DNA from 3 places in the Faecalibacterium sp. AF10-46 genome. Region 3 is predicted to be linked to each of the others. Evidence: predicted binding sites of a transcription regulator. Region 3 holds the regulator's gene; each other region holds the start of a gene.
What was found. The regulator Rex, encoded in region 3, represses fermentation and respiration genes when NADH is low (regulators of the CRP and FNR family bind a similar motif). The targets are predictions, from matches to a motif close to ATTGTTAANNNNTTAACAAT.
Positions count from the first base shown of each region.

Region 1: coaD (pantetheine-phosphate adenylyltransferase) is a predicted target of Rex. The motif match lies at 2,169-2,188, and genes of this name have one in related genera.
Region 2: gap (type I glyceraldehyde-3-phosphate dehydrogenase) is a predicted target of Rex. The motif match lies at 3,510-3,529, and genes of this name have one in related genera.

Region 1 covers NZ_QVGY01000001.1:284,057-289,269, reverse strand. Annotated here, with positions in the region: gene DWV57_RS01445 (enoyl-CoA hydratase-related protein) at 1-139, opposite strand, end outside; gene DWV57_RS01440 (acetyl-CoA C-acetyltransferase) at 262-1,479, opposite strand; gene coaD (pantetheine-phosphate adenylyltransferase) at 1,559-2,065, opposite strand; gene DWV57_RS01430 (butyryl-CoA:acetate CoA-transferase) at 2,579-3,925, shown strand; gene DWV57_RS01425 (AI-2E family transporter) at 3,974-5,213, shown strand, end outside.
Region 2 covers NZ_QVGY01000007.1:45,794-51,006, forward strand. Annotated here, with positions in the region: partial or broken gene DWV57_RS08845 (nucleotide sugar dehydrogenase) at 1-351, opposite strand, end outside; gene DWV57_RS08850 (sugar phosphate nucleotidyltransferase) at 398-808, opposite strand; gene DWV57_RS08855 (glycosyltransferase family 4 protein) at 960-1,400, opposite strand; gene DWV57_RS14980 (hypothetical protein) at 1,490-1,888, opposite strand; gene gap (type I glyceraldehyde-3-phosphate dehydrogenase) at 2,391-3,422, opposite strand; gene DWV57_RS08870 (hypothetical protein) at 3,621-4,406, opposite strand; gene DWV57_RS08875 (citrate synthase) at 4,406-5,213, opposite strand, start outside.
Region 3 covers NZ_QVGY01000005.1:101,042-106,254, forward strand. Annotated here, with positions in the region: gene DWV57_RS07360 (DNA translocase FtsK) at 1-1,863, opposite strand, end outside; gene DWV57_RS07365 (ATP-dependent Clp protease proteolytic subunit) at 1,966-2,646, opposite strand; gene DWV57_RS07370 (redox-sensing transcriptional repressor Rex) at 2,908-3,549, shown strand; gene DWV57_RS07375 (thymidine kinase) at 3,636-4,253, shown strand; gene DWV57_RS07380 (ABC transporter substrate-binding protein) at 4,854-5,213, shown strand, end outside.

The DNA of each region.
Region 1 (5,213 bases), on a different contig from region 3:
GGACATTCTCCTGATCCACAGCCTCAAAAGCTGCCTTCAGGTCTGCCAGAACTTCGGGATTCAGGGCATTCAGTGCCTTGGGGCGGTCGATGGTAATGATCTCAACTGCACCCTGCACCTCGGTTTTTACAAATGCCATTGTGAAAACCTCCTATTCAAATCTTATCAATTATCACAAACAGCCCCCGGACGGAGGAAAGGCTCTCCGGTTTCCTTCCCCGTCCGGGTCTGTCATTCAGTCAGGATTCCAAGAGGTGGAGCTTAGTCCATCTCAACGATGGTAGCGCAGCCCATGCCGCCGCCGATGCACAGGGTAGCCAGGCCCTTGTGTGCACCGCGATGCTTCATAGCATACAGCAGGGTGACCAGGATACGAGCGCCGGAAGCGCCGACCGGGTGGCCCAGAGCAATTGCGCCGCCGTTGACGTTCACCTTGCTCATATCAAAGTTCAGAGCCTGGCTGACAGCCACAGACTGAGCAGCAAATGCCTCGTTGGCCTCGATCAGATCCATGTCAGCAACAGTCAGGCCGGTCTTTGCCATGACCTTCTTGGTAGCGGCGATGGGGCCCAGGCCCATGACTTCGGGCTCAACGCCAGCCAAAGCACCTGCGACCCAGGTAGCCAGAGGCTTCACGCCCAGCTCCTTAGCCTTCTCCTCGCTCATGATGACCAGAGCAGCAGCGCCGTCATTGATGGCGGAAGAGTTGCCGGCGGTCACGATGCCGTCCTTGGTGAAAGCGGGCTTCAGCTTTGCCAGCACTTCAGGAGCGCTCAGACGGGGGCCTTCATCAGTATCGAACACGGTGTCGCCCTTCTTGCCCTTGATCACAACGGGAACGATCTCGTCCTTGAAAGCGCCGTCCTTGATGGCCTTGTCAGCCTTCAGCTGGCTGTTGTATGAGAACTCGTCCAGCATCTCACGGGTGATGGGGCTGTAGCCGTACTTCTTCTGATAGGTCTCGTTGGTGCAGACGTTCTCAGCGGTCATGCCCATGTGCTTGTTGAAGCCGCAGGCATCCCACAGAGCATCGTTGACCATGGTATCCACGATCTCGCTCTTGCCCATAGGAGCGCCCATGCGGTAGCCGTAACGAGCCTTCTGCAGTGCGAAGGGAGCCATGTCCATGTTCTCCATGCCGCCTGCGACCACGATATCAGCATCGCCAGCCTCGATCATCTGAGCAGCCATATTGACGCAGTTCAGACCGGAGCCGCACACCACGTTGACAGTGACAGCCGGGGTCTCGATGGGCAGGCCAGCCTTCAGAGCAGCCTGACGAGCGACGTTCTGGCCCAGACCGGCCTGAATGACGCAGCCCATGTAGACATGATCGACCTGCTCGGGAGCGACGTTTGCACGGTTCAGAGCTTCCTTGATGACGATGGAGCCCAGCTCAACTGCGGGAACGTTTGCCAGAGTGCCGCCGAACTTGCCAATAGCGGTACGGCATGCAGATGCGATAACGATCTTTTTCATGTGAATAGCCTCCTGAATTGTGTATGTGTTACTTTTCGTAAGCCATTTTTATCAAAACGCCCGTAAGCGCTTTTACAAATTAGGTCTCGGGGTCTTTTTTCTGCCGGATCAGCGCATACTTTTCGTTGACCGCCTTTTCCACATTGGGTGTGACGAACTTACCGATGTCGCTGCCGTAGTAAGCTGCCTCTTTTACAATGGTGGAAGAAAGGTAGCTCCACTTGATGCTCGTTGCCAGAAACATGGTCTCGATGCCGGGCATCAGTGCGTGATTGGTCTGCGCAAGCTGGATCTCGTTTTCAAAATCCGTCACCGCCCGCAGGCCCCGCACCATCACCGAAGCGTGCCGTTTCTTGGCGAACTCCACGGTCAGGCCGTCGAAGCTCTCCACCGAAACATTCTGGATGCCCTTGCAGCATTCCTTTAGAAGCTCCACGCGCTCCTCCACGGTGAAGAGCGGATTCTTTGCGCTGTTGATGAGCACCGCCACGATCAGATGATCGTTGATCTTTGCTGCGCGCTTGATGATATCGAGATGCCCTTTTGTGACCGGATCGAACGAACCGGGATAAACTGCTGTTGCCATCGTCTGGTGTCCTCCTTGAGCGCTGTGAAAAGCGCGTTTTGGTTCTGCCATGATAGCACTTTCCAGTCTTGGGTGCAAGATTTTTGTGCAAGCTGTACGTTTTATCGTTAAAATTTAAACAATCAATGTCATGCTGCATCGCAGCTGCCTGCTACGCTATAAGTAAACCATATCGTCAAAATTTTATCAAGTCCTTTTGCAAAGATTTTGGTTTTTCAGCACCAAACAATCGCCTAAAAACTCCGCGAATTTTGTCCATATTGCCAGTCGGTCAAAATTTTCTCGATAAACTATTGATTCTACACATTGTTAATGTTATAACTAAGTTGTGCAGATCTGCTGCCCTGTCCGACAGCTGCCTTCTGCTGGTTATCAGGATATCATCCGCCTGTGTCAGAGCTGTGTTCAAATTGCCAACAGGTGGTAAACATCCTGCAAAGATTTGTCCGTGCAGGAAGAGTAAATGATAAATTTACAATTCCTTTATGTTATTATAGGAGAGGATGGTTTATAATGGATTTTACGGAACTGTATGCTCAGAAGAAAATGACCGCCGCTCAGGCTGCCGCACTGGTCAAAAGCGGTGACTGGGTGGATTACGGCTGGGCTGTGAACACCCCTGTGGCGGTGGATGCCGAGATTGCAAAGCGTCTGCCTGAGCTGGAAGGTGTCAACTTCCGCGGCGGCATCCTGATGTGGGTGCCCGCGATCTTCCAGATCGACGATCCCGCTGCACACATGACATGGAACAGCTGGCATATGGGCGGCATCGAGCGCAAGGCCATTGCACAGGGCTTCTCCTTCTACTCCCCCATCCGTTATTCCGAGCTGCCCCGCTACTACCGCGAAAGCCCGGATCCGCTGGATGTGGCGGTGTTCCAGGTGGCCCCCATGGACGAGCATGGCTACTTCAACTTCGGCCCCAGTGCATCTCATCTGGGTGCTGTGTGCGAAAAAGCCAAGAAGATCATCGTTGAGGTCAACAAGAACATGCCCCGCTGCCTTGGCGGCATGGAGAACTGCATCCACATTTCTCAGGTCACCGGCATCGTGGAAGGCGAGAACCCGCCCATCGGCCAGATGGCCGCTCCCGGTGCTGCTACCGAAGTGGATCTGAAGGTTGCCAACCTGATCGTTCCGCAGATCCCCAACGGTGCCTGCCTGCAGCTGGGCATCGGCGGTATGCCCAATGCCATCGGCAGCCTGATCGCACAGAGCGATTTGAAGGATCTGGGCGTGCACACCGAAATGTATGTGGATGCCTTTGTGGATATCGCCAAGGCCGGCAAGATCACCGGTGCATGCAAGCAGCTGGACAAGGGCCGTCAGGTCTACGCCTTCGGTGCCGGCACCCAGAAAATGTACGATTACCTGAACGATAATCCGGAGTGCATGTCTGCACCCGTGGACTACACCAACGATATCCGCAGCATCTCCGCACTGGATAACTTTATTTCCATCAACAACGCTGTGGACATCGACCTGTTCGGTCAGGTGAACGCCGAGACTGCAGGCCTCAAGCACATCTCCGGTGCCGGCGGTCAGCTGGACTTCGTTCTGGGCGCATACCTTTCCAAGGGCGGCAAGAGCTTTATCTGCCTGTCCTCTACCTTCTTTAATAAGAAGACCGGCCAGCTGGAGAGCCGCATCCGTCCCACTCTGGAAAACGGCAGCATCATCACCGATACCCGTGCCAACATCCACTACCTGTGCACCGAGTACGGCTGCGTGAACCTGAAGGGCCTGACCACTTGGGAAAAGGCCGAAGCTCTGATCAGCGTAGCACATCCCGACTTCCGTGAAGACCTGATCAAGGAAGCCGAAAAAATGCACATCTGGCGCAGGAGCAACAAAATCTGATAAGTGCCGCGGAGATTCCTGCTGTCCGCGGCTGAAATGGAGTCTATCATGATGGACAAAAAGCCGCACATCAAGCCCTACCTCTACGGGATGTTGGCAGGATTTGGAGCGATCTCCCTGAGCATCATCTTCTTTTTCCTGATCTACCGCTTCGATGGTTTTGGCGATGCCATCTCCACGCTGACCGGCATTCTGATGCCATTCATCTACGGTGCCGTCATCGCCTACCTGCTCAAGCCTGTGTGCAACACCATCGAGAGCTTTCTGCGCCGGTTCATTCCGGAAAAGATGCATGGTCTGGTCAATGTGCTGTCCGTTACGCTGACCATCCTGTTCGGCCTGCTCCTCATCTACGCTTTGTGCATGATGATCATTCCGCAGCTCATTACCAGCGTGACCACCCTGTACTACACTGCGCAGCGCAACCTCGCAAAGTTCGTGCAGTGGGCGAATCATGTGGAGTTCATTGAGAACAACCAGCAGATCATGGACATGCTCAACTCTGCTTATGCCACCATCAGCACCAATATCGATGATCTGATCAAGACCCGGCTCCTGCCCTCCATGCAGAACATCGTCAGCGGTGCCGCAGTGGGTGTGCTGAACGTAGTGACCATGGCCAAGAACCTGATCATCGGCATCATCGTGGCCGTGTATATGCTGGCCAGCCGCAAGCGCTTTGTGCAGCAGGCCAAGCTGGTGCTCTACAGCATCTTCAAGCCCCGCTGGGCAGAGCTGATCAAGGAAGAAGTGAAGTACGCCGATAAGATGTTCGGCGGCTTCATCAACGGCAAGATCATGGATTCCGCCATCATCGGCGTGCTGTGCTATATCGGCTGCCTGATCTTCAAGTTCCCCAGTGCCCTTCTGGTTTCCGTGATCATCGGCGTGACCAATGTGATCCCCTTCTTCGGCCCGTTCATCGGTGCCGTGCCCGCCACTCTGCTGATCCTCATTCAGAACCCCATCAAGGCGCTGTGGTTCGTCCTGTTCGTTCTGGTGCTGCAGCAGCTGGACGGAAACGTGATCGGTCCCAAGATCCTAGGCAACACCACCGGTCTTTCCAGTTTCTGGGTGCTTTTCGCCATCCTGCTGTTCGGCGGTCTGTGGGGTTTTGTGGGCATGATCGTAGGTGTGCCGCTGTTTGCAGTCATCTATGATGTGATCAAAAAGCTGGTCATCTACGGCCTGAAGCGCAACAAGGAGATCGACCTGCTGCAGACTTACCACGACAACTTCGGTGACCCGGAGGACGATGTTCCGGTAGAAACGTCTGCATCGGAAGCAC
Region 2 (5,213 bases), on a different contig from region 3:
GGACTTAATGACCATGATGGCGCTCGGGTTATATTCAATGACCAGCTTGATCACAGCTTCAACTGCAGATGTGTCGAAGTGCTGCGTGTGGCTGTCGTAGTTGGTAGGAGCTGCAATAACAACAAAATCTGCATCGCTATATGCCGCCTTTGCATCCAGTGTTGCAGTTAAGTTCAGTTCTTTCTCTGCCAGATACTTTTCAATGTATTCGTCCTGAATCGGAGACTTTTTGCTATTGATAAGTTCCACCTTTTCCGGCACAATATCCACTGCCATAACCTTATGATGCTGGCTCAGCAGCGTTGCAATGGAAAGTCCAACGTAGCCAGTTCCGGCCACAGCAATTTTCAAATCCTTAAAATCTCTCATGATTACTTTCTCCTCTCTCTTTGCGTTTTTATTTTGAAAACACACTCTTTACATACTCATAGCTGTTAATATCGCCAATGTCATACCTCTTACCCGGCATGACGTAAGCGTGCATCGGTGTCTGCTTGCTCAACCAAGCCGCAAAGCTACCCGGTGCGTCATAGCCGCAGCCGTTCTCCAGAGCTTCCTGAATCCGCTTTACATCACAGGCATGATAGCAGTAGAACGGCGGCACAGCCAGATTTCCTTTTGGTTCCTTTGGCTTTTCCTCATAGCTCGTAATCAGATCCGAGTTATCAAGCGTGATGATTGCTGTTTTCTGCTGCTTTTTCAGTTCGTTTTCCTCATGGCACATCACACAGGAAGCATTCTTTTCCTTGGCAAAATCAACGAACTTGGAAAGGCTGAAATACAGATTGCAGTAACAATCTATACGCAGGCTTGCCTTCGTACCTCCTTATTCTGTTTTCTGCTCTATCAGCTTTCGCTGTGGTGGGTTAAGTATAGAGCGCAACCAGAAGCCATTAGCACCTAAAATCACACTGGCCGCAACGCATTATGACAGGCAGAAACAGGTTGAGGTGAAAAGGTCAAGCCGCGTAAACCCGCATGAAATCAGGATTTTTTCTGGTTGTCCATATTATTTCACACTCCCCATGGACGGTAACTACAACTCTTTTCCCAAACATCTTCGGCAGCCATGCAAAGAACGCCGGCCCTTCGGCATGGATGTGCACCACATCGTATTTTCCAAATGCACTATAAAGTGCCGCAAATGCGGAGGAGCTGACTGCAGCAAGTCCGCGCCGTTCAATAGTCGGAACAGACTTCTGACGGATTCCCTCGTACTCCGTTTTACCAGCATCGTCATATTCTGCACCACTCACATGATGGCCTGCTCTGTTGTAACAGGTCACGTCACAACCATTCTGTGCCATTCGGGTGCAGAGCTCTTTGACAACGATCTCTACTCCGCCTTCTCTCGATAATCGCTTCTGTCCGAACATCGCAATCGCAAGTTTCTTACTCATAAATCTTTCCCGCAATCCCACTCAATTTCTTCATCAATATCTCAGCCAACACAAAGAGCGGATAGGCTCGCTTGCCTGTCCGCTGGCTGTCACCCCACCCTCATGGTCGAGATTTCTTTCTGGATGGCATTGCTGCCACCCAAAAAGATCAGTCGTTCATTCTTCGGGTAAGAAAATATGAACTTCGGGTTGCGGGGCCTTTCATTCTCTGCCGTACCCTTGTCCCTATTATGACAGCCGCGTATTATATCTCCATCCCCTCTCCGCTGAATGGTCGGAACATATTTCTGGCAGATTCCAGCGTATTCAATTTTACTGGCATCATCATATTCCGCACCGCTCACATGATGTCCCGATCTGTTGTAGCATGTCACCTGACAGCCCTGCTGCGCCATCCGTGTGCACAGCTCTTTTACCACGATCTCCACGCCGCCCTCTCTCGACCACCTTTTGTGGCCAAAAACAGCAAGCCTCAATTTCTCTTTCATTTTCCCTTTCCCGTCGCTTTCCCCATTTAGGGATCTCATCCCCATACCGTGCCAAACTCCGGCCCGGTTTCCTTTACATCACAAAAAGCCCGGACGCATTTACGCCCAGGTTTTTGACTGATTTACGCCGCAATTCATTGACATTTTATTTCCAGAATCATCAATATCAATTTCGTAAATGTATTTATCGACACTAAAAACATTTTACCATTTTTTCCTTTGGGATACAATACTTTTCAGCTGTATCATTGCCTGCTTCATGGCTAAGATTTCCGTACTTTATTCCGTCTTTTTGTTGCAACATATTCATTTTGGAAAGAAACTCGTTCCATTGCTTTTTTCAGCAAAAAAACACCCTTCCCCTCACGGAAACCCGCAAAAGGAAGGGTGTTGAACTCAATATCCTGTTGTCATGCCAATCACAGCATGTTCGTACCGGCAAAGCCGGTATCAACTGTTATTCAGCACGGCACCTCAAGCGCTTTTGAGCGTAGAGCTATGATTAGCAGTTCTCAGCGAAGTACTTAATGGTACGGACCATCTGAGAGGTGTAGGAGTTCTCGTTGTCGTACCAAGACACGACCTGAACCTGATAGGTGTCGTCGTCGATCTTAGCGACCATGGTCTGGGTAGCATCGAACAGAGAGCCGTAACGCATGCCGATGACATCGGAAGAAACGATCTGATCCTCGTTGTAGCCGAAGGACTCAGAAGTAGCAGCCTTCATAGCAGCATTGATGGACTCCTTGGTGACATCCTTGCCCTTGACGACAGCAACCAGAATGGTGGTAGAGCCGGTGGGAACAGGCACACGCTGAGCAGAACCGATCAGCTTGCCGTTCAGCTCGGGGATGACCAGGCCGATAGCCTTAGCAGCGCCGGTGGTGTTGGGAACGATGTTCTGTGCGCCAGCACGAGCACGGCGCAGATCGCCCTTGCGCTGAGGACCATCCAGGATCATCTGGTCGCCGGTGTAAGCATGAACAGTGGTCATGATACCGGAGACGATGGGGTAGGTCTTGTTCAGGGTGTTAGCCATGGGAGCCAGGCAGTTGGTGGTGCAGGAAGCAGCAGAAATGACCTGATCCTCAGCGGTCAGGGTCTTCTCGTTGACGGAGAAGACAATGGTCTTCAGATCGTTGCCTGCGGGAGCAGAGATAACGACCTTCTTTGCGCCAGCCTGAATGTGAGCCATGCTCTTCTCCTTGCTGGTGTAGAAGCCGGTGCACTCCAGAACGACATCAACGTTCAGTTCGCCCCAGGGAGCGTCCTTTGCGTCCTTAACAGCGTAGATCTTGATCTCCTTGCCGTCAACAATGATGGAGTCCTCGGTAGCCTCGACGGTGTGCTTGCCCTCGCCGATCTTGCCGCAGAAAGAACCCTGAGCAGTATCGTACTTCAGCAGGTGAGCCAGCATCTTGGGGCTGGTCAGGTCGTTGATTGCGACGACCTCGTAACCCTCAGCATCAAACATCTGACGGAAAGCCAGACGACCAATACGACCGAAACCATTGATAGCAACTCTAACAGCCATGTTAATAGTACCTCCTAATTATTTTACCCATAATCGGATAAATCACGGTATCTTTATTTTAGACCAAAACGCAGAAAGTTTCAAGTATCTGCCAAAAAATTAACAAGAGATTCACTGCATTTTTTGCTTTTGTACGATTTTAATTCCTTTCATTCCCTGCTTTTCGGCAATTGCGCCAACAGAGTGCCAACATTTTTGTCAGCTCTCCCCGTTCAAGCAGGCTGCAGCGCACGCTCCGCCAATGCCGCCCACGCAGCAAAGGCCCAGTCCGGCAAAGATCTCCGGCCAGACAGCCGGTGTGGCCCAGCTCAGGCCGCTCATCAAAACCAGTACGTAGGGCAGCTGCCAGCACAGGCAAAGTGCAAATGCGGCAAGCCCGGCTGCGCACAGTGTTTTGCCATTGCCCGGCTGCGGGACATGCAGCGCCCGGGCCAGCGCTGCCAAAAACACCAGTGCCGCAAGCGCCTGCCACACCGCCGCTGTAGGGGTCACGCGGTGCCAGCTGGAGCTGTTCTCCATAAAGCGCAGCAGCACGTTCCAGTAGAACAGCAGACTGCCCGCCACGGCCAGATACAGCCCGCCAAAGGGCTTTTTCCACTCGTTGGGGCTGAGCCAGCAGCGGCCCATGGTGCTGAGCCACGCGGAGCACAGGCATTCCAGAATGCACCGCACAAAGCCGCCCAGACCGGAAGCTGCGCCCAGCGCGATCTGTGCACCCGCTGCGGCCAGAAAACATACTGCACCGACAAAAGCCAGAATACCGGCCAGCGGCCTGCGGCTACGCACCGCTTCCGAGCGGGAAGGCTGTGTACGGCCCACAAGCACTGCAGCCAGCACCACGATACCCAGTGCCAGATAGCGCCACCACACCGAGCCGACCACGCACAAACCGGTGACGGCATCGGTGCCAAAGGCAAGGTCTGCCGCGCGCAGCACGCCCAGCAGAATGCTCAGGATAAAAACGAACAAAACAGAAGGATTCATCAGCGTTCCTCGATCGGCTTATATTTCTGGCGCACGCCCAGATACTTGTAAGCGGGACGAATGATACGGTTGGCGAATACCACCTCTTCCACGCGGTGTGCACACCAGCCGGGCACACGGGCAATGGCGAACAGCGGGGTGTAAATATCCTCAGAGATGCCCAGCATGTTGTAGATCAGGCCGCTGAACAGGTCCACGTTGGCGCACACCGGCTTGGTGCTGCCCTTTTCCTCGGCAAAGATGCCGGGGGCCAGCCGTTCGATGCTGCACAGCATATTATACTCTTCCTCAAAGCCTTTGTCGTAGGCCAGATGGCGGGCGCGCTGCTTCAGGATCACCTCACGAGGGTCGCTGATGGTGTACACCGCGTGGCCCATGCCGTAGATCAGGCCGGAGCCATCGCCCGCCTGCTTGCGCAGGATGCGGCGCAGATACTCGCGCACCTCATCGTCGTCCTCGGGGTTTTCCACATGCTTGAGGATATCCTTCAGCTGACGGTTCACCATCAGGTTGGCACCGCCGTGCTTGGGGCCCTTCAGTGCACCGATGGCCGCCGCGATTGCGGAGTAGGTATCGGTGCCGGAGGAGGACAGCACACGGGTGGTAAAGGTGGAGCAGTTGCCGCCGCCGTGGTCGGCGTGCACCAGCAGGCACATATCCAGCAGCTTTGCTTCCTCGTGGGTGAACTTCTGGTCCGGACGGTAGGTGCTGAGGATGTGCTCTGCCGTGCTCTGGCCGGGCTTGGGCAGGTGGAAGAACATGCTCTGCTTATCGTAGTAGCGGCGTTTCATCTGGTAAGCGTTCACC
Region 3 (5,213 bases):
GTCTTTGCCAAGCGCAATGCCCAAGGGTGAAGTCATGCGCAAAAAGCTCTGGCTCTCGAACACGCTGCGGATATACACCGGGGTCTTTTTGTGGTTGGGCACTTCAATGCCCACGGCAGGCTTGCCGGGGATGGGCGCCTCCATACGCACATCCGCCACCGCAAGGTTCAGGGCGATATCGTCTGCCAGCGAGGTGATGCGGCTGATCTTGACACCCGCCATGGGCTGCACCTCGTACCGGGTGACGGAGGGGCCCCGGGAGATATCCAGCACACGGGTGCGCACGCCAAAGCTTTCCAGCGTGTCCACCAGCTTCTGGGCGTTGGCTTTCAGCTCTTCCTGCGCGCCGGGGTCGGTCTCGTCCTGCGATTTTTCAAACAGCTCAATGGGCGGATACTGGTACTGATAAGTATCCACCGGTTCGGTCTCGTCCACAGGGGCCGCTGCCGCGGCCTGCTCGGAAGCGGCAGGCTTTTCCATTGCCGCTGCCACCAGCGTGCTGATATCCTTTTCCTCCACCGGTTCGCTGGTAATGCTGATCCAGCCGTCCTCGTCGGGCGTGCCGCGCATGGCAACGGCGTTTTCGGCGCTCACCCGGGCGGGTGCCGCCGGGACTGCGGGCTGGATGGGCACGGCGGGCATCTCCGGCGTGACTGCCGCTGCCGGGCTTTCCGGCTGGGCCGTCGGCATTGCCGGGGTCATGACCGGAGTATCAAAGCTTTCCGCTGCCGCAGGCTGCACCGGCTGTGCAGCCTTTGCAAAGAAATCGGATGCATCGGTCTCCACCGCGTCCTGTACGATGGGCTGCGGGGCAGGTCTGGGGGCCGGGCGCAGCGGGTTCTGCCCAAAGGTGCCGCCCGGGCCCACGATGAGCGGCTCGATGGGTTCGCTGCCGCCCTCCTTCACCTCAGTGTGGTCGGGGCCAAGGTCTACGTCAAAGGAAGCCCGGGGCCGGGATACCCGTACCTGCACCGGCGTGATGGCCGGGGCAGCAGGCTCCGGCTGGGCAAGCGGCTGGCCGGAAGTATCTGCGGGCGGCTCCGGCTGTGGGGCGGCCTCCGGCTCCTCTGCCTCCATCTCTTCGGTCACCTTGTGGCCCCAGTGGCGGATGCCGTTCAGCCAGTCCGGCACACCGATGCGGAAAGCCGGAGTTTCCATCTCCTCTTCGGCATCTTCCTCATCCCGGTATTCATCTTCTGCTTCGTCGTAGTCTTCCTCAGCCTCGGCTTCTGCCGCGCGGGCAGCGGCACGTTCAGCGCGGCGGGCTGCGCTCTGCTGCGCCATGGCCGCACCCTTTGCGTGCACGCCGCCAAACGCAGCGCACAGCCACTGCCACACCTCTGCCGGGGTCAGATCAAAAATGTACAGGCTGACACACAGTGCCAGCACGATCATGATAAGGGTTGCCGCAGGCCGTCCGCACAGCAGCAGCAGGCTGCCGCCCAGCAGTGCGCCCAACGCACCGCCGCCGATCCATGCATTCACGCCGTTTGCGTAGCAGGCAGCCGTCATCTGAAATGCCGACATGCCCTGCGGCTGGATATCGGAAAAAACGATCACCGTGCCGCAGGCAAACACCAGCCCAAGAACCAGCTTGAAGATCTTGGGCAGAAGGTCTTCGCCCCGGGTATACTGCACAGCAAGGCAACACACTGCCGCGCCCAGCACAAAGCTGCCGCAGCCAAAAAGTCCGAACAGCACATCGTGCAGGGCCTTCCATGCCGAATCTCCCTCCACAAAGGCCAGCACCACCAGCAAAAGGCCTGCAAACAGGGTGCCAAGCCCCGCCGGAAGCCGCTGCTCGGCCCGCTTTTTGCGCGATGCTGCGCGCCGTGTTGTCGTTTTACGTTTTTTTGTTGCCATGTTTCTTTGTTCCCCGCGTTTGTAGTAGACACACTATTTGATTTTATTATTGTACCACGCAGGGAAGAAAATGGCAAACCTATTGTTGTACAAAATCGGCCTTCATTTGCGTTCGATCTCTTTATACAGCCACGCCAGCGCATCCGAAAGCCCGCCCAGCTCGTCGATGAGCTTTTCCTTCACGGCCCGGCGTCCATCTAGCACGGTGCCCATGTCCATCACCAGCTCGCCGGTGTGGAGCATCAGGTCGGTGTAGCGTTTTTCGGTCATGCCGCTGTGGGCCGCTACGAAGCCGGTGATGCGCTGCTGCATCTGCTCAAAGCTGCGCATGGTCTGCGGCACCCCCAGAATGACACCGGAATGCCGCACCGGGTGCACGGTCATGGTGGCTGTGGGCACGATGAAGCTGCGCCGGGCGCTGACGGCAAGCGGGATGCCGATGGAGTGCCCACCGCCCAGCACAAGCGTTGCACTGGGTTTGGACACGCTGGCGATCAGCTCCGCCAGCGCAAGGCCTGCTTCCACATCACCACCTACCGTGTTCAGCAACACCAGAAGACCTTCGATGCGAGGATCTTCCTGCGCGGCCACCAGCTGCGGGATCACATGCTCATACTTCGTGGTCTTCTGGCCCTGCGGCGCTTCCGAATGGCCTTCGATCTGGCCGATGACGGTCAGGCAGTGGATCACATGCTCCCCGCGGGCCAGCGTGACCGTGCCCAGATCTTCGATCTCTTCCTTTTCCAGCCGACGCTCGTCGGTCAGCTGCGTTTCATCGTTCATATGCTTTCCTCCTGCGTTTTCTGTCAGCATTCCCCAGCCTGTGCCGGGCTATGCAGACTCGCTGCAGCAAAAAAGCGGTAACATTTCATAAAATTTTTTTGAGAATGATTTGACATTCTCCATCGGTGCAGTATACTTTAAATAATTGATTGTAATATCTGCAATATGAACCCGTAAACGGATCGGGGTTTCTCTGCGCCGCATCTGTAAAGCAGGCAGCTGCGGCAAGTACTGCGATAGAGCGAAAGGAGAAAGTATTCTATGAACACCCCTGCAAAGGCTTCACTTCCCGTTATCAAGCGTCTTCCCAAATATTACCGCTATCTGCGCTCTCTGCAGGTGGACGGCATCAACAGCATTTCTTCCCGCGAGCTGGCTGCTCAGATGGGCACCACCGCTTCGCAGGTACGGCAGGACTTCAACTGCATCGGCGATGTGAATGGCCGGCAGGGCATCGGCTACTCGGTGGAAAACCTGCTCTCCATTCTGGAAGGCCTGCTGTTCGGCAACGGTGACCGCCTGCCCACCATCCTGATCGGCTGCGGCCGTCTGGGCAAGGCAGTGAGCCGCTTTATCACCACCGATACCAACGGCTACCGCCTGATCGCCGCCTTTGATGTGGCACAGAGCGAGGTAGGCAAGGAGATCAGCGGCATCCAGATCCGCCATATCGACGAGCTGGAGTCTTTCTGTGCCGAGCATCACCCCAAGGTCGCAGTGCTCTGTGTGCCCCGCGATGGTGCGGAACAGGTCAGCGGCCGTCTGGTAGATCTGGGCATCGAGGGCTTCTGGAACTTCTCCCACTATGACCTCTCTGTGCCGTATCCCGATGTGGTGGTGGAGAATGTCCATCTGGGCGACAGCCTGATGAGCCTTGGCTACCGCCTGCGCAATCAGGACTGAAGATACCTGTTATAAGGAACAAGAGTAATAAAAGGACCCTCTCAGGCTTTGACTGAGAGGGTTCTTCTGCAAGGAGAGTTTTTCAAATGGCAAAACTGTATTTCCGCTACGGCGCAATGAACAGCGGCAAAAGCACCGCCCTGATGCAGGTAGCCCACAACTACGAAGAACAGGGGATGCGGGTGCTGATCCTCAAGCCACAGGTGGACACCAAGGGCGGCGGTGAGCTGGTGAGCCGTCTGGGCGTGCGCCGCAAGGCTGATCTGTTGATCCCGCCGGAGACGGATGTATTCGAGGCCGTGCGCACGGCCAACGCTGACGGTGCGCCGCTGGCCTGCGTGCTGTGCGACGAGAGCCAGTTTTTCACTGCGCAGCAGGCAGAGCAGCTGTTCATGGTAACTGTGGATCTGAACATTCCGGTGATCTGCTACGGCCTGCGGGCAGATTTTTCACTCAAAGGCTTTCCCGGCTCCACCCGCCTGCTGGAGCTGGCCCACACCATCGAGGAGATGAAGACTATCTGCACCTGCGGCCGCAAGGCCATCTGCAACTGCCGCAGGGTGAACGGCAGGTTCGTCTTTGAGGGCGAGCAGGTGGCCATCGATTTGGAAAACGATGTGCAGTACGTGAGCATGTGCCCCCAGTGCTACTTCAAGGCAAAACGCGCGTTCTACGCCGAAAAAGCTGCTTCGCAGGTCGAATAAGCTTGTATACAAGACTGTTGTGTTCAACGACACGGCAGTCTTTCTTTTTTTCCCCGGCCCACAGGCGCTGTCCACGCAGCAGCGCAAAATATGTCGCTGTCGATGCTTCTTCACCCCCCAAAAGGGCGAAGAAGCACCGATTTCAACGCCTGCAGACCGGTGCCGGATGCCTGCTTCACGCGATTGATATATCAGAGTGCACATTTTTTGCACTATTGATATATCAGTTTGCAAGCCCGCATCCGGGCCATTTTAATGTGTTGCTCTGCCACAATGTATGCAACAGTTCCATATTCCAAAACCGAATGTTTACAAAATTATTGCAAAATTCGACGTTCCCCCTATGATACATCCCAGTTTTCTATGCAAAATGGCGAAATATACATGTTGCACAGTTTTTCGAGCCAAGTTTATTCATTTCAGCAAAGGCATCAATTCTCGCGTGAAAACAAGAGCAATATTTGTACGTTTTTTGTTTAGATATCTGCAATTTGCGTCTTTCTTTTTGGTTGTTGTTTTGTTATCATAATTGTATACAACGGGGTATGTGCAGAACCCCCGTTCGAGATGATGTTTTCTGTATTTAGGAGGAGAACAAAAATGAGCATGGCAATTTCTCGTCGTGATTTTATGAAGGTCACCGGCGCTGTGGGCGCTGCCGGCCTTCTGGCTGCCTGCGGCGGCAACTCTGCTGCATCCAGCTCTGCTGCTTCCACCGCTTCTTCCGCTCCCGCTGCTTCTGCAGACGAGAGCCTGGCACTGTCTGACGGCCCTGTTTCCATGACCATCAGCTGGTGGGGCGGCGACAGCCGTCACGAGGCTTACCAGAACGCCATCAAGGAGTTCCAGGCTGAGCACACCAACATCACCATCGAGCCCACCTTCGCCGCATGGTCCGGCTGGGAAGAGAAAATGGCAGCTGCCTTCATCGCTGGCAACGCACAGGATGTGTGCCAGGTG